Regions from separate parts of the Pedococcus sp. P2_A3 genome, predicted to be linked through region 1. Evidence: predicted binding sites of a transcription regulator. Region 1 holds the regulator's gene; the other holds the start of a gene.
What was found. Region 1 encodes LexA, which represses DNA repair genes until DNA is damaged. Its sites were predicted from a motif close to TCGAACANNTGTTCGA; they were not measured.
Positions count from the first base shown of each region.

Region 2: the regulator LexA is predicted to act here: its motif matches at 2,504-2,519, upstream of AC1DX8_RS09410 (HNH endonuclease signature motif containing protein).

Region 1 is NZ_JBFUCW010000005.1:53,023-63,409, reverse strand. It holds gene AC1DX8_RS05670 (hypothetical protein) at 1-148, shown strand, start outside; gene AC1DX8_RS05665 (GNAT family N-acetyltransferase) at 247-849, shown strand; gene AC1DX8_RS05660 (dihydrofolate reductase family protein) at 953-1,615, opposite strand; gene AC1DX8_RS05655 (SRPBCC family protein) at 1,640-2,065, opposite strand; gene AC1DX8_RS05650 (winged helix DNA-binding domain-containing protein) at 2,113-3,264, shown strand; gene AC1DX8_RS05645 (acyltransferase family protein) at 3,289-5,478, shown strand; gene AC1DX8_RS05640 (LysM peptidoglycan-binding domain-containing protein) at 5,525-5,923, opposite strand; gene lexA (transcriptional repressor LexA) at 6,241-6,966, shown strand; gene AC1DX8_RS05630 (DUF4259 domain-containing protein) at 7,081-7,494, opposite strand; gene AC1DX8_RS05625 (N-acetyltransferase family protein) at 7,566-8,099, opposite strand; gene AC1DX8_RS05620 (class I SAM-dependent methyltransferase) at 8,118-8,783, shown strand; gene AC1DX8_RS05615 (NAD-dependent protein deacetylase) at 8,764-9,642, opposite strand; gene AC1DX8_RS05610 (patatin-like phospholipase family protein) at 9,754-10,387, opposite strand, start outside.
Region 2 is NZ_JBFUCW010000009.1:46,712-57,098, forward strand. It holds gene AC1DX8_RS09390 (hypothetical protein) at 1-88, opposite strand, end outside; gene AC1DX8_RS09395 (MarR family winged helix-turn-helix transcriptional regulator) at 192-671, shown strand; gene AC1DX8_RS09400 (D-alanyl-D-alanine carboxypeptidase) at 922-2,187, shown strand; gene AC1DX8_RS09405 (hypothetical protein) at 2,193-2,414, opposite strand; gene AC1DX8_RS09410 (HNH endonuclease signature motif containing protein) at 2,532-3,872, shown strand; gene leuA (2-isopropylmalate synthase) at 3,975-5,720, opposite strand; gene AC1DX8_RS09420 (hypothetical protein) at 5,991-6,809, shown strand; gene AC1DX8_RS09425 (1-aminocyclopropane-1-carboxylate deaminase) at 6,788-7,807, opposite strand; gene AC1DX8_RS09430 (GntR family transcriptional regulator) at 7,826-8,479, opposite strand; gene AC1DX8_RS09435 (MFS transporter) at 8,512-9,798, opposite strand; gene AC1DX8_RS09440 (helix-turn-helix domain-containing protein) at 9,795-10,376, opposite strand.

The DNA of each region.
Region 1 (10,387 bases):
TGCCGGCGAGACGGTCGTCGACGAGACGGTCGTCGACGAGACGGTGGCCGGCGAGACGGTCGCCACCGAGTCGGTGGCACGCCCTGACGCGAGCGCTGAGGAGCCCCACGGCGGTGACGACGACCCGGCGATGGCCCGGGTCGGCTGACGGCAGGCTCGCGACCGGCGCGGTGGCGAGGTGCGTCGAGAGGTGGCCACGCGGCATACCGGACAGCGGGTGTCCGGAAGGGCTGCCAAGGTGGGGCCATGAGCGCCACTGAGCCGAGCTGGGAGACGCACCCGGTGACGCCCGACCGGTTCGAGGACTTCGCCGACGTCATCAACAGGAACCGTCGACCGACGCACTGCTGGTGCCTGTCGCACCGCCTCCAGGCCAAGGAGATCACCGAGCTCGGCGGCACCGGACCGCACGCCCGCGAGAGGGCCATGCGGGCCCTCTGCGAGCGCGAGCACCCGCCCGGCGTCGTCACCTACCTCGACGGCCACCCGGTCGGCTGGTGCAACATCGGCCCGCGCTCGGAGATCCCCCGGCTCGCGCAGTCGAAGCTGATGCGGCCCGTCGACGACCTGCCGGTCTGGAGCATCGTCTGCGTCGTGGTGCGGTCCGGCTTCCGCAGGCGCGGCGTCACCGCCCACCTCATCGACGGAGCCGTGGCGTATGCCGCGGCGAACGGCGCGCCCGCCGTCGAGGCCCACCCGGTCGACCCCGGTGACTCGCGGATGGACCTCACCATGGCGTTCGTCGGGACGCGGGCGATGTTCGAGCGGAACGGCTTCACGGTCGTCGGCACGACGCACGCCGTGGCCAGCAAGCTGCCGCGGCTCGTGATGCGGCGCGACCTGAGGTAGGCAGCGCCCACCGACCGCGCACTCGTGGCCACCGATGTCGCACAGGAGCCGCTTTCCCCACCCCCGTGCCACACCGGTGGCCAGGAGTGGGGCGGGTGGGCGGTCAGGGCTTGGCGACCTCGTAGTCGATGAAGGTCGCCAGCGGTGACTGCCGGACGCCCTTGGGGGTGAGCTCGATGTCGTGGTCGAACCCCTCGAACAGCAGCTTGCCGCGGCCGAGGATCACCGGGGCCACGATGATGCTCAGCTCGTCGACCAGTCCGGCGGCCAGCGCCTGGCGGATGATGTCTGCGCCGCCACCCAGGCTGACGTCCTTGTCACCCGCGACGGCCCTGGCCTGTTCGATGGCCTCGACCACGCCGTCGACGAAGATGAACTCGTCGCCCTCCGGCTGCTCCTGCGGCCGGTGGGTGACGATGAAGGTCGGGACGTCCCACGGGTTCTCGTCACCCCAGTGGCCGGCCGCCTCATACATGTTCCGGCCCGCGACGCAGGCGCCGAGCCTCGCGAGGGCGGCGTCCATCCACTCCTGCTCGACCGCACCGAGGCCGGCTCCGGGCTCGGAGCGTGCCTCGGTGGCGTAGGACCACGGGCCCCCGAAGACCCAGTAGTGCAGCCGCTCGCCGCCCTCGCCGAGCCCTTGGCCGGGGCGGTCATCAGGTCCGGTGATGTAGCCGTCCACCGATGTCGTGATGCTCGCGCACACCTTGGTCATCGCTGCCTCCTCGTCGCTGGCTTGCTCGTGCGTGACGTGCTTGTCAGCCATACCGACCCTGGGGCCCGACCGAACTCATCGGTGCCCTTCGCACCACGCCTTCAGGCCGGCCGCCTCGGTGGCGAGGTAGCGGTCGGTGAGCCCGCGGTAGAACCGCCCCATCAGCGAGCCGAGCCAGCCCGCCTGTTCGACCGTCAGCCGCACCCGGCAGCCGCCTCCCGCCACGGGCTCGATGGTGTGCCGCGCGGTGGTCAGCATCCCGGGTCGGGTGGCCACCCACGTGAACCCTCGCCCCGGCTCGAGCTCGGTCACGACGTAGTCCGTCTCCGGCAGCTTCGGCTGGTTGATCTTCGCCCGCGAGCCGGCCCGCAGGGGCCCCTCGTCGAGCCGACGCACCCAGGTGACCGTGTCGGTCCACTCCGACCAGCGCTCCACATCGGCCATCACCTCCCACACGCGCTCGGGCGGTGCGGCGATCTCGACGGTCGTGGTCTGCTCCATCTCCCCATGGTCGCGCACCTGTCGGCGGTCTTCGAGAGGATGACGGCATGGACTCCTCCCGCGTCCTCGCCCAGCGCCTCGCGACGCAGCGGCTGTCGTCCGCTCCCCTGCCGCGGGCCGTCGACGCGGTGCGCCTGCTCACCTGCGTGCAGAGCCAGGAGCGCGACCACGCCTTCTTCTCGCTGGGGCTGCGCACCCGCAAGGACACGTATGCCGCGGTGCATCGGGAGTTCGACTCCGGCGCCTTCCTGCGCACCCACATCCTGCGCCCGACCTGGCACTTCGTCGCGCCCGAGGACCTGCGCTGGATCCTCGACCTCACCTCGCGCCGGGTGCTGTCGGGCATGGCCGGCCGACACCGACAGCTCGGGCTCGACGACCCACGCCGACTCGATGGCGGCTTGAGCCTGCTGACCGAGCTGCTGCGCGACAAGAGCTTTCGCACCCGACCCGAGCTCAACGACGAGTTCACCACTCGCCGCTCCCCCATCAAGCCGGGTGAGCAGCTCGGTCACCTGCTCCTGGTCGCCGAGCTGAGGGGTCTGGTCTGCTCGGGGCCGATGAAGGGCGTGCACCACTCCTACGCACTCGTCGACGAGGTCGTGCCGCCGACCCCGACGCGCACCCGCGAGGAGGCCGTGGTCGAGCTCGTCCGGCGCTTCGTGGCCGGCCACGGGCCGACCACCATCAAGGACTTCACCCGCTGGGCGACCCTGACGATCGCCGACACCAAGACCGCGTTGGCCGAGATCGGCGACGAGCTCGAGGAGGTGGAGGTCGACGGCCTCCCGCACTGGTTCGACCCGGCGCAGGTGCGTCGGCGCAGCCCAGCCGCCCCGGCGGCATACCTCTTCCCCACCTATGACGAGGTGGTGCTCAGCTATCCGCAGGTGAGGTTCCCGTCCGCGCCCCACCACCCGTATGCCGCGCACACCGACCCGTTCTGGGCCTGGGTCGTGCTCGACGCCGAGAACGTCGGGCTCTGGAAGCGGACGGTGCGATCCGAGGTGGTCGAGGTGGAGACGCGACTCGCCCCCGGCGTCACGACGCAGGGGCGAGCGCAGGTGCGGGCCGCCGCGCAACGGCTCGCCGGCTTCCTGGGACGCGACCTGTCCTACGTCGAGAACGAGGGAACGCCCCATCTGTGGGCCGGTGAGATGGGTCACCCGGCACGGCGCGCGAGGCGGGCCGAGCGGTGACCCGCTGCTAAAGTCGTGGCCCACATGAGCACGAGCCAGCCGCCCTCTTCGTCGTCGAGCGCCACCCAGTACCTCCCCCGGACCCAGCCCTCCGCAGCACCCACCCCGCCTGCTCCCAGCGCGGGCAGGAGTGACGCCTACCGGCCCGAGATCCAAGGACTGCGTGCTGTCGCCGTCGGCCTCGTAGTGCTCTTCCACCTGTGGCCGCTGCGCCTGAGCGGCGGGTACGTCGGCGTCGACGTGTTCTTCGTGATCTCCGGCTACCTCATCACCTCCCACATCTACCGCGAGATCGCGCAGACCGGCACCCTGCGGGTCACCCGCTTCTGGGCCCGACGCATCCGGCGACTGCTGCCCGCGTCGCTGCTCGTGCTCGCCCTGTCTGCCGTCGGCGTGCTGCTGTGGGCCCCGGCCACCGTGTGGCAGCCCTCCGCGCGGCAGCTGGGGGCCAGCGCCCTCTACGTCCAGAACTGGGCCCTGGCGTTCGACTCGGTCGACTACATGGCCCTCGACAACGTCCCGACCGTGGCCCAGCACTACTGGTCGCTGTCGGTCGAGGAGCAGTTCTACGCGGTCTGGCCGCTGCTCATCGTCGGCCTGCTCGCGTTGCAGCGGTGGGTGCGGCGGCGCAGCGCGGCTGGCGCCCCGGCGACCTCGGACCAGCAGCGACGCATCCTCATGGGTGGGCTCGCCGTGCTGGCGGCAGGCTCGCTCGTGTGGTCGACGATCAGCACTGCGCAGGACCAGCCATTTGCCTACATGAGCACCTTCACCCGCACCTGGGAGTTCGCCGCGGGCGCGATCACGGGACTGGTCACGATGGCCATCACGGGACGCAAGGCGCAGGTGCTCGGGTGGCTCGGAGTCGTCGCCGTCGTGGCGTCGGGGTTCGCCTACACCGAACGCAGCGCCTTCCCGGGGTGGATCGCCCTCGTGCCGGTGCTGGGCACGGTCGCGATCATCCTCGCCGGACGCGGGGCCGCCAGCACGGCCGGCTGGTGGCTCTCGCTGCGACCCGCACGCTTCATCGGTGACATCTCCTACTCGATCTACCTGATCCACTGGCCGTTGATCGTCCTGACCCCCTACGCCACCGGCCACCGCCTGAACTGGCACGAGAAGCTCGCGCTCCTCGCGGTCACGGTCGTCCTGGCGTGGCTCAGCAAGACCTTCGTCGAGGACCCGCTGCGCACGCGGCCCCTGCTCGCCGCGGCACCCTGGCGGGCCTTCGCCTTCGCCGCTGCCGGCATGCTCGTCCTGGTCACGTCCACCGTTGGCATCAATGCCGAGCTGCAGCACCGCGAGGCCACGGCGGCCGCGGCCGCGGACGCCCAGCTCGCTGCAGGGGCCACGTGCCTCGGGCCGGCGGCGCTGGACCCTGCGAACGGGTGTCGCAGCGTCGCGGGTGACGGCGACCTCGTGGTGCCGCCGGAGGTGGTGGCGCAACAGCTCAAGAACGACATCTTCGCCCGCTGCCAGCAAACGCTGGCCGCCTCGGCGCTCAAGACCTGCCACCTCGGCGAACAGAAGAATCCGCAGCGCACGGTGGCGCTGCTCGGCGACTCCCATGCCGGCGCGCTCACCCCGCTGATGGACGCGCTGGGCAAGCAACTGGGGTGGGACGTCATCGCGGCGACGAAGGGGTCCTGCCCCGCGACCACGGCCCGACGGGTGCTCGCCAAGGAAACGGCGGACGACCGTCAGCTGGCCTGCGAGGAATTCAACCGGGCAGCCACCCGAGAGGTGTTGGCCAACCGCCAGATCACCGACGTCTTCGTGACCTCGTTCAGCAGCGACTACGCATGGACGAACGCTCCGGGCGGCAACCTGGGTGACCCCGGCCCTGATGGTTACAAGGCGGTCTGGAAGCAGTTCATCGACGCCGGGAAGCGGATCCACGTGATCCGCGACGTCCCGTCGACGGGAGGGCGCAACATCCCCACCTGCATCGCGCAGTCACGTGACGGCGCGAGCGACTGCGAAGTACCCCGGGCAGATGCGCTCCCTGAGGACCTCGAGTTCTCGACGGCACGGTCCTTGGCCAACCCGAAGGTCACCGTGATCGACCTGACGCCACAGTTCTGCGACGCCAAAAACTGCTTTGGCCGGATCGGCAACGTCATCGTCTACCGCGACATGTCGCACCTGAGCATCGAGTACGCCACCCTGCTCGCGCCCTATGTCGAGCGCCAGCTCGGCACGGTGCCCAAGTAGTTACCGGATCCCACGGAGGGACCGACCCTCACTCGCTGGGCGGACGTCACCCCACCGCGGGGATCAGCAGGGTCTGACCTGCGTGGATGTCGCTGCCGGTCAGGTCGTTGGCGATCTGGATCTGGGCGACGGCCTCGGCCATCGACAGCTGCGGGAGCTGCTGGGTCGCGATCTCGGAGAGGGTCTGGCCGGACCGGACCGTGGTCGAGTGGTCGATCACGGTGGCGGACGCGCCTCCGGAGAAGAGGGCGACCGCCAGGGCGACCGCAGCCACGACGACGGTGAGGGTGAGGGCCAGCCGGCCGGTGCGGGTGATGCGCAGCGGGCGGGTCGGCAGCGCGGCCACGGCTGCCCCGGTGGGGACCGAGACCAGCTGCGGTCGAGCCGGGCGAACGGGAACCCGCACCGGAGCGGGGGCGACGTCCCAAGCGACTGCTGCACTCATCTGGTCCTCCATCGTGGCGTTCAGTGGCGCGGCGTGAACCGCGTGGTCTGTCGAGTTGGTCGAACGGGTGTGCGAACAACTGCCTAGGTGATTTCTAGCACGCATGTTCGAACGGATCAAGACACGCGTCGAACACATGTTTGGCACAGACGTTCGAAGGCCATACGCTGTGTTCATGCCCCAAGCACATCAGAGGCCACTGACAACGCACCCGTCACACCCTCTGGACCGTGCGCCACACGGCACCTGACCTGCACCAACACCTGCACCACCGGCACCTGCACCCGTCCCTGTACCTGCTCAAGTGAGGAAGCGGCATGAGCGACGACAACGTCAAGGAACTGCCCGACCGCGATCGCGGTGACGGGCTCACCGTCCGGCAGCGGCGGGTGCTCGAGGTGATCCGCAACTCGGTGGACCGGCGCGGCTACCCCCCGAGCCTGCGGGAGATCGGCGAGGCCGTGGGGCTCACCTCCCCCAGCTCCGTCGCCCACCAGCTGTCCACCCTGGAGCGCAAGGGCTTCCTGCGCCGTGACCCCAACCGGCCGCGGGCCATCGAGGTCGTCTCTCCCGACTCCCCCGCCGACATGCGGGGCTACCGCGGCGGCGCGAGCGTCGAGGACGAGACCGCCACCTACGACGAGACCGGCGTCAACGACCAGCGGCCGGAGGCCTCCTACGTGCCAGTGCTCGGTCGCATCGCGGCGGGCGTGCCGATCCTGGCCGAGGAGACCGTCGAGGACGTGTTCCCGCTCCCCCGCCAGATCGTCGGCGAGGGCCAGCTCTTCCTCCTGCAGGTCGTCGGTGACTCGATGATCGAGGCCGCGATCTGCGACGGCGACTGGGTCGTCGTGCGGCAGCAGCCCAGCGCGGACAACGGTGACATCGTCGCTGCGATGCTCGACAACGAGGCCACCGTGAAGACCTTCAAGCGCAAGGACGGCAAGGTGTGGCTGATGCCGCACAACGCCGCGTTCGACCCCATCGACGGAGACCACGCCACCATCCTCGGCAAGGTCACCGCGGTGTTGCGCCGCATCTGACCTCGACCCTCAGGTGCCGGCTGCACCGTGTGCCGCGGCGCGCCTCGGGCGTGCCGCGGCACACGCGTGTCCGGCGCGTGTCCGGCATGGGGCGCCGGGTCGGATCAGGTCGGCTCAGTCACCCAGGGCGTCGAGCAGGTGGGTGACCTTGGTGGCGAACCGCTCCCCGCCATCCCCGTCGGCCCAGAGCTCCCACAGCTCGTTGTCGTCGGACTTCAGCGCGCGGTGCAAGGCCTGGGTCGCCAGCTCCTCGAGGCGCTCGTCGACCTCGATGGGGTCCTCGTCGAGCCAGCGCGGCACGTTCCGCTCCCCGACCACGGACTCGAAGTCGTCACAGGCGGCCACCACGGCGGCGGCCGCAACCGCCTCCGACATGGTCGGTGCCTCGATGTACCCCGACGCGCGCACCACCCGCACGAGCGCCTTCTCGACCTTGGTGCGTCGCGCCTCCTGCTCCGCTTCCTCGAGCTCGTCGAGGAAGTCCAGCGCGTCGTCGTTCTCGAACGGCCCAGCTCCGATGGCGCCCATCTCCGAACCTCCACAGCCTGCGACAGGGGTGCAGTTCCGAGGGTGCCAAGAGGCGGCGCGACACGCCAGCCCTAATGCGGCGGGCTCATCCGTTGGTACCACGCCGTATCGACGTAACGACCGAACTTGTGCCCCACCTCTCGCAGGATCCCCACGCGTTCGAACCCGCACGCCACGTGCAGGGCCACGCTCGCGTCGTTCGGCAACGCGATCACCGCCACCTGGGTGTGCACCCCGGGTGCGGCGTCGAGCCGGGCCAGCAGCGCGGCATACAGGGGGCGGGCGAGCCCGCGACCACGCGCCGACTCCGCGAGGTAGACCGACACCTCCTTGGAGCCCGCGTAGGCGGGCCGCGGGCGGAACGGGCCGGAGAAGGCGTAGCCGAGCAGCTCGCCCTCCGCCGTGCAGGCGACCAGCACGATGTTGCCGTCGCCGACGGCCGCGAGCTTCTCGCCGAGGTATGCCGCGCCGCGCGGCTCGGTGTCGAAGGTCGCCAGCGAGGTGCGCACCTGCTCGTCGTAGATGGCGGCCATCGCCGGCAGATCGGCCGATACCGCGTCGCGCACGACGGTTGGGGGGTGCTCGGCAGGGACGGGGCTGCTCATATCGGCGATGCTAGGGGGATGAGCGACGGCCACCAGCACTCCGACCGGCACGGATCGACCGATCGGCCCGACCTGCCGGACCCGGACCGCGGCACCCCCACGGACCGCCAGGCCCTCTGGGACGAGCGGTATGCCGCGCACGAGCACGTCTGGAGCGCGACCCCGAATGCCGAGGTGGAGCGGATCGTGGGCGACTGGTCACCGGGTCGGGCCCTCGACCTCGGGGCCGGTGAGGGGCGCCACGCCGTGTGGCTCGCCGCGCTGGGCTGGCGGGTGACGGCCGTCGACTTCTCGTCGGTCGGGCTCGCCAAGGGCGAGAAGGAGTCGACCCGCCGCGGCCTGCGGGTCGACTGGGTCGTCGCCGATGCCCGGTCGTGGCACCCGGCACCGCACGTGCTCTACGACCTGGTGCTGGTGTCCTACCTGCACCTGCCGTCCGACGTCATCTCGCGGACCCGGGGCTGGCTGGCACCGGGTGGCGCGCTCGTGGTGGTCGGTCACGGCCTGCGCAACCTCACCGAAGGCGTCGGCGGCCCGTCCGACCCGGCCCTCCTGCACACCCCCGACCAGCTGCGCGAGGCCGCGGGCGACCTGGGCATCGAGCGGTGCGAGGAGTACGTGCGCCCCACCGAGGACGGCGATGCCATCGACGTCGTGCTCGTGGCTAGGCGGCCAACCGGGTGAGCAGTGCCGTGAGGGTCGGGGCCAGCGGCGCGTCGACCTGCACCGAGGCCTCTGCGTCTCCACGGGTGGGCCCACGGGTGATGATCGCGACCGGGATGTCGAGGGCGGCCGCACGCCGGACGAAGCGGTAGCCGCTCATGACTTTGAGGCTCGACCCCAGCACGACGAGCGCGCTGGCCTCCTCGGTGAGCCGGAAACACTTCTCCACCAACGGTTTCGGCACCGACTCACCGAAGAAGACGACATCGGGCTTGAGGGTGTCGTGCCCGCAGACGAGACAGAGCGGGGTGCGGAAGGCGTCGACGTCGAGCTCGTTGAGGACGATGTCACCGTCGGGCCGGATCTCGTCGCTGGTCACCGTGTAGGTGGGGTTGGCCGCACGCATGCGGTCGTCGAGGTCCCACCGGGAGGACCGGTCGCCACACGTCAGGCAGACGACCCGGGCCAGCGAGCCGTGCAGCTCCTCCACGTCGGTGGCGCCGGCTTGTTGGTGCAGGCCGTCGACGTTCTGGGTGATGACCGGCCCGACCAGGCCACGCTGCTGGAGGCGGGCGACGGCGTCGTGACCGGCGTTCGGCCTGGCCAGGTTGAAGCGCTGCCAGCCGACGTAGCTGCGGGCCCAGTAGCGCTGTCTGGCCTGCGACGACCCGAGGAACTCGGAGTACTGCATGGGCGTGACGCGGCGGGTGCCGTCCGGGCCGCGGTAGTCGGGGATCCCCGAGTCGGTGGAGATGCCCGCGCCGGTGAGCACAAGAACGTTGCCGCGTTCGAAGAGAGCTGCCACGGCGTCGAGCCGTGCGTCCTGCCTCGTGGTGGCGTCAGCATCGCGCTCGGCGCCCGGCAGGGCAGGACTGGTCACGGGGCTGTCCTGGTCACGGGGCTGTCCTCGTTACGGCGCTCGTCGTGCTCGCGGGGCTGGTCGTGCTCACGGTGCAAGGGTACGTCGGCGCGCCGGACCGGTCTCGAGCGGTCAGGACCGACCCAGGAGGCGGCGCTTGGCGGAGTCGGCCAGGGCGGCAGACGCGACCGCCGGGTCGGCCACCTCGGGGTGCGGAGGATCCGGGGGGACGTCACGGGTGACCAGCTCCGGACAGTGGGTCCTCACCTGGGCGTCGGCGATGAGGTAGCCGTGGCGCTCGAGGACGTGCTGCTCCGCGGTGCTGAACGCGTCGAGGTCGGTGCGGACCGCGTTGATCAGCTCGGTGGTCTGGCGGGGGTAGCACCCGTCGACCACCGTGTCGAGCGCCCACGACGTGCCGTGCAGGACCCCGCGGGCGTAGCTCGCCTGCAGCCACCGGCTCCGCACCGACTGGCCGCCGTTGGTGGCGATGCCGAGGATGCGCAGCGTGCGGCCGAGGACGGTGCGTTCGGTGCGGGCCCGGAACACGCCGCCGCCGTCGCTGACCAGCACGGTGGCGTGCCGTTTCCAGACCGGTTCGAGCCCCAGGTTGTCGTACACCCCACCGTCGGTGAGCCGGATGCGGCGCACGATCGAGGCACGTTCCTCGTCGGACTCCAGCCCCTGGTGCCCACCGGTGAGGTGCAGGGCCTCACCGTCCAGCACCATCGGCGCGAAGAACGGTGGGAAGGCGCACGACGCCGCG
Region 2 (10,387 bases), on a different contig from region 1:
GCCCATACAGGTGCATCCCGAGCCACTTGATCCGGTAGCCGATGCGGTACCCCAGCGACAGTCCTTCGCGGTCAGCCTTGCGACTCATCCTGATTCCCGTTCCTTCATGCGCAGCTTGCTGCGACGTATTTACTTCGTGCCCTAACCATCGGTGCACTAACGATAGACCCGACCGGGGTAAACTCGAAATCGTGACCACGACGAAGAGCCAGAGCCGCCGGCCGAGCAGCCCAGAGCCCGACCTGCTCCAGCTCGACCGCCAGGTCTGCTTCGCGCTGGCAGTGGCCTCGCGCAACGTGATCGCCCTCTACCGGCCGCTGCTCGAGCCGATGGGCCTGACCCACCCGCAGTACCTCGTCATGCTCGCCCTGTGGGAGGACTCCCCGCTGCGCGTCACTGAGCTCGCCGCGCGACTCAGCCTGGAGTCGGCGACGCTCTCGCCCCTGCTCAAGCGCCTGGAGGCCAGCGGGATGGTCACCCGCGGGCGCGATCCGCTGGACGACCGGGCGCTCGCCGTCTCGCTGACCCGCAAGGGCGCCGCCGCCCGCAAGCGCGCGGAACGCATCCCGCCGGCGATCATCGACCGGCTGGGCATGGAGCTGACCGAGCTCGAGGCCATGCGCGACGGCCTGACTCGACTCATCGAGGCGGCCGCACCACTGCCCGACTGACCCGGGTTGCCGTTTGCGCGGCGACGGCGGGGGTATGGGGTGGACGCCGGCCCGGGAGGCTGGGTCCGGGGGGACACGGACTTCCCGGGCCGCGCCAGACTGGGCGGCCAACTCGGGTGAACGGCCATGAACGCTGTGAAACAGGGTCGAAAAGCCCCCATGAGGCCCCGAGGAGGGCTACCTTCGGCCCCACCCCCAGTCACACCCGTCCCACGGTCCCCAGCAGGGGACAGTCCAGCAAGGGCTCGCCATGACCTCACGCGCACGTTCCCTCGTGGCCGCCACCGCCGCCGCGGCCGCCCTCGCGGTCACGGCCCTGGTGGCGCCGACTGCCGCCAGCGCACGCCCTCTGGACCCCTACGTGAAGAGCTCCGCCGACACCCGGCTCGCCAGCGCTCTCACCGCTCGGGCGACGACGGCGAGGTTCGGCACCCTGTTCTCCGGGGCCGTCATGGACGCCCGGTCGGGCACCTTGCTGTGGAGCAAGAACGGCAGCACCGCACTCATGCCGGCCTCGACGCTCAAGTTCGTCGCGGCGACCAACGCCCTGCGACTCTACGGACCCACCCACCGGTTCACGACCGTGGTGCGACGCGGTGGAGCAGCCGACCAGGTGGTGCTCATCGGCTCGGGCGACCCAGCACTCTCCTCCACCCAGGTCACCTCGCTGGCCCATCAGACAGCCTCGGCGATGAAGTACGCCGGCCAGCTGCGCGTGCGGGTGTATGCCGACGACCACCTCTTCGCCGCCCCCAGCCTCGCGACGGGCTGGCCCTCGAGCTACATCCCCGCCGAGACCACCTGGCTGCGCTCGCTCGTCGTCGATGGACGCCAGGTCGCGGACACCACCATCGACGCGGCCAACATCTTCGCTGCCAAGCTCGCGACCTACGGCATCACCGTCACGAGCGTGGCCCGGGGCTACTCGTCGACCGCCAACCCGGTGCTTGCGACGTCAGCCGGGCAGACCATGGAGCAGACCGTCAGCCAGATGATGATGGAGTCGGACAACGAGGACGCCGAGGCCCTGAACCGGCTCGTCGCGGTGGGCACCGGCGTCGGCGGCACGTGGTCGGCCGGTCGCGTCGCCGCGGTGCGCGGTCTCACCTCCGAGGGTCTGTCGGCGACCGCGATCTACGACGGCTCGGGGTTGTCGCGCAGCGACCGGCTCACCAGCGTGCAGCTGGCCCGCCTGGTGACCAACACGTTCGAGCGGGCCAACCAGACCCAGTTCCAGATCCTGCGCTCCAGCCCCGGGCTGCCGACGGCTGGGCTGACCGGCACGTTGCGGGCGTCGTACGGCAGGTTCACCGCGACCACGTCGAAGTGCGCGGTGGGCAAGGTCTACGCCAAGACGGGCACCCTCAAGGACGCCGTCGCCCTGGCCGGCTGGACGATCGGGACGGACGGTCGCAGCAAGGCGTTCGCGTTCATCATCAACGGCAACCCGACGTCGATGACGCTCATGCGCCAGAACATCGACATGCTCGCCGCCACGGTCAACGGCTGCTACTAGCCGGCTCAGAGGGCGCCGGTGCCACCATCGACGTCTCCGCCGATGCCGGGGGTGACCTTGAACGTGCCCGGAGCCATGTCGCCGTGCTCGTCGGCACGGCGCTCGTCCGGCGTGCGCTTGTCACGGAGACGACGCGTGATGCCCACGGCGATCACCGTCACGAGGGCTACCGCCCCGAGGACGAACGTCCCGATGAGCAGCACCGCGAAGATCGACACGCTTCCCATGACTCCCCCTTGATCGGTGTGTTGATGGTCCGACATCCAGCCGTCGAGGTCAAGGACCCCCAGAACTGACCACGTTCACAGGTTGACGTTCGAACACCTGTTCGAATATGCTGGGGTATGGCCATCGCACCCCTGCACCCGTCGCCGCCGCTCGCGGCAGCCGATGGGGTGCGTCAGGTGCACACCGTGCTCGACCGGTGRGCGTCGGTGGCCGAGCTGTCCGGGTATGCCGCGTCGAGCCTGATCGCGGAGGTGGACCGGGCGGTGACCCGGTTGCAGGCGCTGAAGCTGGCCCTGGTGTCGGTGGTCGACAAGTCCGACGTCGCCGCCGARGCGGGGATGACCGGCACCGCCGCGTGGCTCGCGAGTCGTTCGCGGCGCGACGGCGCGTCSGCGGCCCGRGAGGTGCGGTTGGCGACRGCCCTCGACGCCGGYCTGGRCGCCACCCGGGACGCGCTCGGCGCCGGCGAGCTGTCGACCGAGCACGCCCTGGTGATCGCSACCGCGGCGCAGCAGCTGCCSGCCGGGCTCGACGCGACCGAACGGGCCGCGATCGAGCAGTCSCTGGTGMCGGTCGCCAAGCACCTCGACCCGCCCGCGCTGCGCCGCAAGGCSCGSCGGGCCCTGGCGTCCGCGCASCGGTCCCAGGCGCAGGTCGACGCCCACGAGGACGCGGTGCTGCGCAGCGAGGAAGACCGCGCCCTGGCCGCGACCAGGCTGACCCTGCACGACAACCACGACGGCACCACCACCGGGCACTTCACCGTGCCCACCCTCGCCGGGCAGATCCTCACCAAGGTGATCCAGCAGATCGCCTCACCCCGCCGGTTCGCCCAGCAGGCAGCCAAGGACGCCAAGCTCAAGGCAGCGGCGGCCGGCGCGGACCTGACCGCCGAGCAGGTGGCCGAGGCGACCTGGGACGCGTTCCGGGCCGAGGACCTCGACTGGTCCCAGAAGTACGGCCGGGCCTTCGTCGAGCTGCTCGAACACCTCCCCACCGACCACCTCTCCGGCAAGGTCAACGCCACCGTCATCGTCACCCTCGACCACGACACCCTCAAGGCCTCCCTCGGTGCCGCGCAGCTGGACACCGGCCACGACCTGTCCGCCTCCGAAGCCCGACGACTGGCCTGCGGCGCAGGCCTGGTGCCCGCCGTCCTCGACGGCCAGTCCCAGCTGCTCGACCTCGGCCGCACCCAACGCTTCTTCACCGAGGCCCAACGGGTGGCCCTGTCCATGACCTACGACTCCTGCGCCGCCGACGACTGCGACCGCCCCTACGCCTGGACCGAGCAACACCACGAAGACCCCTGGGCCACCGGCGGACACACCGACCTCGACAAAGCAGTACCCCTCTGCGGGTTCCACCACCGCCGCATCCACCACTCCGGATTCCACCACCGAATCACCCGAGAACCCGACGGACGAAAACGAGTCACCATCAGCCGGCGGACATGACCGAGCCACAGTTGCGGAGCCAGACCGAACGAGACCGACCCCACCCGGCGCGACGCGCCACTGTGGCCCGGACCCGCGGCATACCCCGCGGCATACCCCGCCTCACTCGACGGGAGCCATCCGCTCCGCGCGGTTGACCGCTGACAGCACCGCCGTGAGGGACGCCTTGACGATGGAGCTGTGCAGGCCGACGCCCCAGAGCACGCGGTCACCCACGGCACACTCGACGTAGGCCGCCGCCTTCGCGTCGCCACCCGCGGACAGTGCGTGCTCGGCGTAGTCGAGGACCCGGACGTCAACACCCAGGGTCGACAGCGCGTCGATGAAGGCCGCGATGGGTCCGTTGCCGGTGCCTTCGACGACGACCTCCGTGCCGCGGTCGAGCATGGTGGCGCTGATCTTGTCGACACCGCCCTGCTCGCTGATGAGCGAGTGGCTGACCGGCGTGAACCGGCCCCACGTGTTCACCGCGCCGTCGACCGCGGGCAGGTACTCGTCCTGGAAGATCGACCACAGCTCCGCGGCGCTGACCTCGCCGCCCTCGCTGTCGGTCTTGGCCTGGACGACGCCACTGAACTCGATCTGGAGCCGGCGCGGCAGGTCGAGCTGGTGCTCCGCCTTGAGCAGGTAGGCCACACCCCCCTTGCCGGACTGGCTGTTGACGCGGACCACCGCTTCGTAGCTGCGGCCCACGTCGTGCGGGTCGATCGGCAGGTACGGCACGCCCCAGACCAGCTCGTTGATGGACTTGCCGGTGGACGCCACCTGGCGCTCCATGTCCTCGAAGCCCTTCTTGATGGCGTCCTGGTGCGAACCGGAGAACGCGGTGAAGACGAGGTCGCCACCCCACGGGTGCCGCTCGCCGACCGGGAGCTGGTTGCAGTGCTCCACGGTGCGCCGGATCTCGTCGAGGTTCGAGAAGTCGATCTGCGGGTCAATGCCCTGGCTGAAGAGGTTCATCCCGAGCGTGACGAGGTCGACGTTGCCGGTGCGCTCGCCGTTCCCGAACAGGCAACCCTCGATGCGGTCGGCGCCGGCGAGGTAGCCGAGCTCGGCGGCGGCGACGCCGGTGCCCCGGTCGTTGTGCGGGTGGAGGCTGACCACGATCGACTCGCGTCGCTCGAGGTGGCGGATCATCCACTCGATCGAGTCGGCGTAGACGTTGGGGGTCGCCATCTCCACCGTGGCCGGGAGGTTGATGATCATCTTGTGGTCGGGCGTCGGGTCGATGACGTCGGCCACCTCGTTGCAGATCCGTACCGCGAACTCCAGCTCGGTCCCGGTGTAGGACTCGGGGCTGTACTCGTAGTAGACGGTCGTGTCGGGGATGGTCTCCTCGAGCTTGCGGCACAGGCGGGCGGCTTGCAGCGCGATGTCGACGATGCCGTCCTGGTCGAGCCCGAAGACCACGCGGCGCTGCAGGATCGACGTCGAGTTGTAGAAGTGCACGATGGCCTGCTTGGCGCCGCGGATCGAGTCGAACGTGCGCTCGACGAGGTGGTCGCGGCACTGGGTCAGCACCTGGATCGTCACGTCGTCGGGGATCATGTCGTCCTCGATGAGCATCCGCACGAAGTCGAAGTCGGTCTGGCTCGCCGACGGGAAGCCGACCTCGATCTCCTTGTAACCCATCCGCACGAGCAGCTCGAACATCCGCTTCTTGCGGTCGGGGCTCATCGGGTCGATCAGGGCCTGGTTGCCGTCCCGGAGGTCGACCGCGCACCAGCGGGGGGCCTGCTCGATGACGCGGGTGGGCCAGGTGCGGTCAGGCAGGGTGAAGGGGATCTGGTCCTGGAAGGGGACGTACTTCGCGACCGGCATACCCGACGGCTGCTGGGGGTGGATCATGGTCTCTCGCCTCACGATTCGCTGCAGTTGGCTCTACTCAGGGTCTCAGCCGGCAACGCGAACTCCGCGACGAGGGGCGGCTGATCGGTCAGGCCCCGCCGCGGCGGCGAAGGAGGAGGCGCAGTGAACGCACGGCACGAGGGTATGCCGCGTGCCCGGCATACGTCCAACGTCCGAGCCGCGTCGCCCACCATCCGGACTCAGCCGGTCGGGCGGGTGAGCGCGCGACGTGGTCCGTGCTGACACACCCGGCTCGAGTAGGTTGCGGCCATGATGATCCGTCCGGACACCCTCGCGGCCATCAGGGCCGGTGACGTCGACCTCGCCTTCCGGCGCTGGGACCGGCCGCGGGTCGTCGTCGGGACGAAGCTGCGCACGCGGGTGGGGCTGCTCGAGGTGACCTCGGTCGACAAGGTGGCCCCCTCGCGCATCACGGCCGAGGACGCCAGACGAGCCGGCGCGACGTCGATCACCGAGCTGCGCAGGATGCTGGAGGCCAAGGCGGATCGGCCGGTCTGGCGGGTCGGGCTGCGCCACGCGGGAGCCGACCCGCGCGAACAGCTGCGCGCCACCGTTCCGGGTGCCGACGAAGTGGCCACCATCCGCGAGCGCCTCGACCGGCTCGACCGCGCCTCGGGCATCGGGCCGTGGACCAGGGCGACCCTGGCGATCATCGACCGCTCCCCCACGGTCCGCGCGCCGGAGCTCGCGGCCGAGCTGGGCCGCGACACCCCGAGCTTCAAGCGAGACGTCCGCAAGCTCAAGGAGCTCGGGCTCACCGAGTCGCTCGACATCGGCTACCGGCTGTCGCCGCGGGGCACGGCTGTCGTCGACGCCGAGTCCGGCACCCCGCGGGCCGACCGGCCCAGCGCACCCGAGGGCACTCCCCTGCCTCGCATCGGGGCCCCCGCCACGCGCGCCCTGCGCGCCGAGGGGGTCTGGACCCTCGAGCAGGTCAGGGAGCGCAGCGAGGAAGGGCTCTCCGCCCTGCACGGCGTGGGCCCGATCGCCCTGCGCTTCCTGCGCGAAGCCCTGGCCGAGCACGGGTGGACGTTCGCCGAGAGTGGTCAGTCGAAGATCCCCGAGTAGGCGTTGAGGGCGGGCTGGCCGCCGAGGTGGGCGTAGAGGACCGTGGAGTCGGCCGGGATCTCGCGCGACGTGACCAGGTCGACCAGCCCGGCCATCGACTTCCCCTCGTAGACGGGGTCGATGATCATGCCCTCGAGCCGGCCACTGAGCCGGATGGCGTCGACGGTCGACTCGACGGGGATGCCGTAGAGGTCGCCGGCCCAGCCCTCGAGCACGGTCACCTCGTCGTCGCGCAGCTGTCGCCCCAGGCCGATGAGGTCGGCGGTGTGCTGGGCGATGCGGCGCACCTGGTCGCGGGTCTTGTCGATGGTGGCCGAGGCGTCGATGCCCACCACCCGACGAGGACGACCACCGGCGTCCTCGAGGGCCGCGAACCCGGCGATCATCCCGGCATGGGTCGAGCCGGTCACCGTGCAGACGATGACCGTGTCGAAGAAGACCCCGAGCTCCTTCTCCTGATCGGCCACCTCGTAGGCCCAGTTCGCGAAGCCGAGCCCGCCCAGGCGGTGCTCCGAAGCGCCGGCCGGGATGCCGTAGGGCTTGCCCCCAGCCTCTTCGACCTCGCGCAGCGCGTCCTCCCAGGAGGACCGGATGCCGATGTCGAACCCGTGCGGGTCGAGTCGGGCGTCGGCGCCCATGATGCGCGAGAGCAGGATGTTGCCGACCTTGTCGTTGACCGGGTCGTCCCAGTCCACCCACTTCTCCTGCACGAGGCGGCACTTGAGCCCGAGGTGTGCCGCGACGGCGGCCACCTGGCGGGTGTGGTTCGACTGGTAGCCGCCGATGGAGACGAGCGTGTCGACGCCCTGGGCGAGGGCGTCGGGCACGATGTACTCGAGCTTGCGGGTCTTGTTGCCCCCGAAGGCCAGACCGCTGTTGCAGTCCTCGCGCTTGGCCCAGACCTGCGCTCCCCCGAGGTGCTCGGTGAGCCGCGCGAGGCGGTGCACCGGGCTCGGGCCGAAGGTGAGTGGGTAACGCTCGAAGTCGTGGATCGACATGGGTCTCCTCGGGTCGGGTCAGGTGTCGAGCAGGGGTGCGAGGGTCTGCCAGGTCTCGTGGGAGACCGTCGCGGCGGCCTCGCGGTCCCCCGCCTCGCACAGGTCGATGAGCCGGGTGTGGAGCGCGACCGAGCCGCGCCCCGACAGCGAGCTGAACCGCAACCGCTCCACCCGACGCAGGACGGGGGTGAACTGCTCGAGGACCGCCGCCAGTGCGGCGTTGCCCGCCGCCGCCACCGGTATGCCGTGCAGCTCGTCGTCGGCGTCGAGCGCTGCGTCCGCGTCGCCGGCCTCCAGAGCGGCGCGGAACCGCGCGTTCGCGTCGCGCATCCGCGCGAGGTCGTCGGCCGTGAGCTGCCCCACGGCGTCGTGCACGGCCAACCGGTGCATCTGCGCCACGACCGCCTGGGCGTCACGGGCAGCCCGGGTGTCGAGCGAGGCCACCGTCGTCGAACGGCCGGGCAGCGAAGCGACGAGCGCGGCCTGCTGGAGTCGGAGCAGGGCCTCGCGTACCGGCGTGCGGCTCACCCCGAGCCAGGCCGCGAGCTCCTGGTCGCGCAGCTGCTCGCCCGGGGCCAGCGTGCCGTCGACGATCGCGTCGCGCAGCCGGCGGTAGACGTCGTCGCGAAGGAGCGCCCGGGAGACCGGGAGCTGCGGCGAGGGGACGGGCACGCGATATATTGCATATCAGACGCTGGCCCGCGTCAAGCGCGGCCCAGCTCGCGGACCGCGTCGAGCTCCTCGATGGAGGCGGTCGAGAAGACCGGCGACCAGAGCAGGAACAGGATCGACAACGAGCCGCCCACCGCCGCGACCACCATGGTCGGCGCGAGTCCGATCCACTCCCCGACCAGGCCACCGAGCACCGCGCCCAGCGGGCGGATGCCGTAGTTCACCGTCGAGAAGGCGCCGGTCACGCGACTGCGCACGCCGTCAGGGGTCACCGCCGTCATCAGGGCGTTGAGCGGGATGTCGAGGCACATCACCCCCACCGCAGAGATGAACTCGACGAGGGCCAGGACACCGGCCCGCGACCACGTCGGACCCTCGGCCAGCGGGAGCAGGGCAAAGGGCGCCGAGAACACCACGGCCCCGAAGGCGACCGTGCGCCCGAGCCCGATCCGCCGGGCCATCGGTCCGGCCAGCGCCGTGCCGAGCAGGCCGCCCGTCGCACCGATGCCGAGCGCGAGGCCGATGACCCCGGCGGACAGGCCCAGCTCGCGGCTGGCGAAGAGGATCAGGATCGCGCCGGCCATCAGGTTGAACAGGTTGATGGTCGTCGCGCAGGCCAGCGACGCTCGCAGGTAGCGGTCCTTGAGGACCAGTCCCATGCCGTCGCGGGAGCGACGGAGCAGACCGGCCTCGTTCGACGTGTCCACCGGCAGGTCGGGCACCCGGACCCTCCCGATCAGCAGGGCCGACACGGCGAACGTGACCGCGTCCACCAGCATCGCCACCGGCGCCGTCACCGCCTGGATCAGCCCACCGGCGACCGCCGGGCCGGCGACGAACGACGCCGACCGGGTGCCGCTCAACAGGCTGTTGGCCTCGACGAACTGGTCTCGTCGCACCAGCCCGACGAAGAAGCTCGGGTAGGACGTCTGGTAGAGCACCTGGCCGGCACCCGCGATCAGGGCGACCGCGAAGAGCTGGGCCGTCGTGATCGCCCCGAGGAAGTGCGCCACCGGCAGGCTCAGCAGCACCACGCAGCGCAGCAGGTCGGCCACGATGAGCAACCGGCGCTTGCGCACCTGGTGGTCGACCCACGTCCCCACGAACAGTGACAGCAGGTTGGGCGCCCACACCGCCGCCGTCAGCAGGCCGACCGTGGGGGCGCTCGCGTGCAGCGCGGTGACCGCGATGAGGGGTAGCGCCAGCTCGGTGATCCGGTCGCCGAACTGCGAGATGCCCTGACCCGCCCAGTAGGTCGCGAACCGGCGGTCCCGCCACAGCGGGGTCTTCGCCGCCGAGGGTGCTGTGGGGTCAGTCATCGCGTCAGGTCCGCCTCGGGGAGGACGTAGCGCAGCATCCGCACGGTGCGCCCGCCGGGTACGGGTTGGCGGTTGGCGCGGCGCAGCACGAACGGTGCGAGCAGCGCCTCGATGGCCGACTCCACTTCGGCCAGCTCCTCGGCAGTGACGACGACCGTGGTGTTGGACAGACCCGCCGAACGGCGCCACTCGTCCTCGAGGAGGGGCTCGGCCTCACGGCCCCACTTGCGAGGGAGGGGCGCGGCCTGGTCGAACAGCACGGTGGACAGCAGGCTCGCGGCGTCCCGACCCTCGTCGTCGGAGGTCGGGGTGAAGCGGAAGCCGGTCCCGACAGCTTCCCACCACCGTTGGCGGCCGTCTGACTCCACCTCGGCATCGCGGACCAGCCCGTGCTCGGCGAGGTGACGCAGGTGCCAGCTGGTCACGGATGGGCTGGCTCCGACGAGGGGCGCGAGCGCGGTCGCCGTGCTCGGCCCGTCGCCCTGGAGCCGGCTGAGGATGGCCAGCCGCACGGGGTGGGCCAGCGCCCGCATGGCCCGCGGGGTGAGCTCGACGTCGCCGTAAGGGTTGGTGGACACGAGGTTGCTCC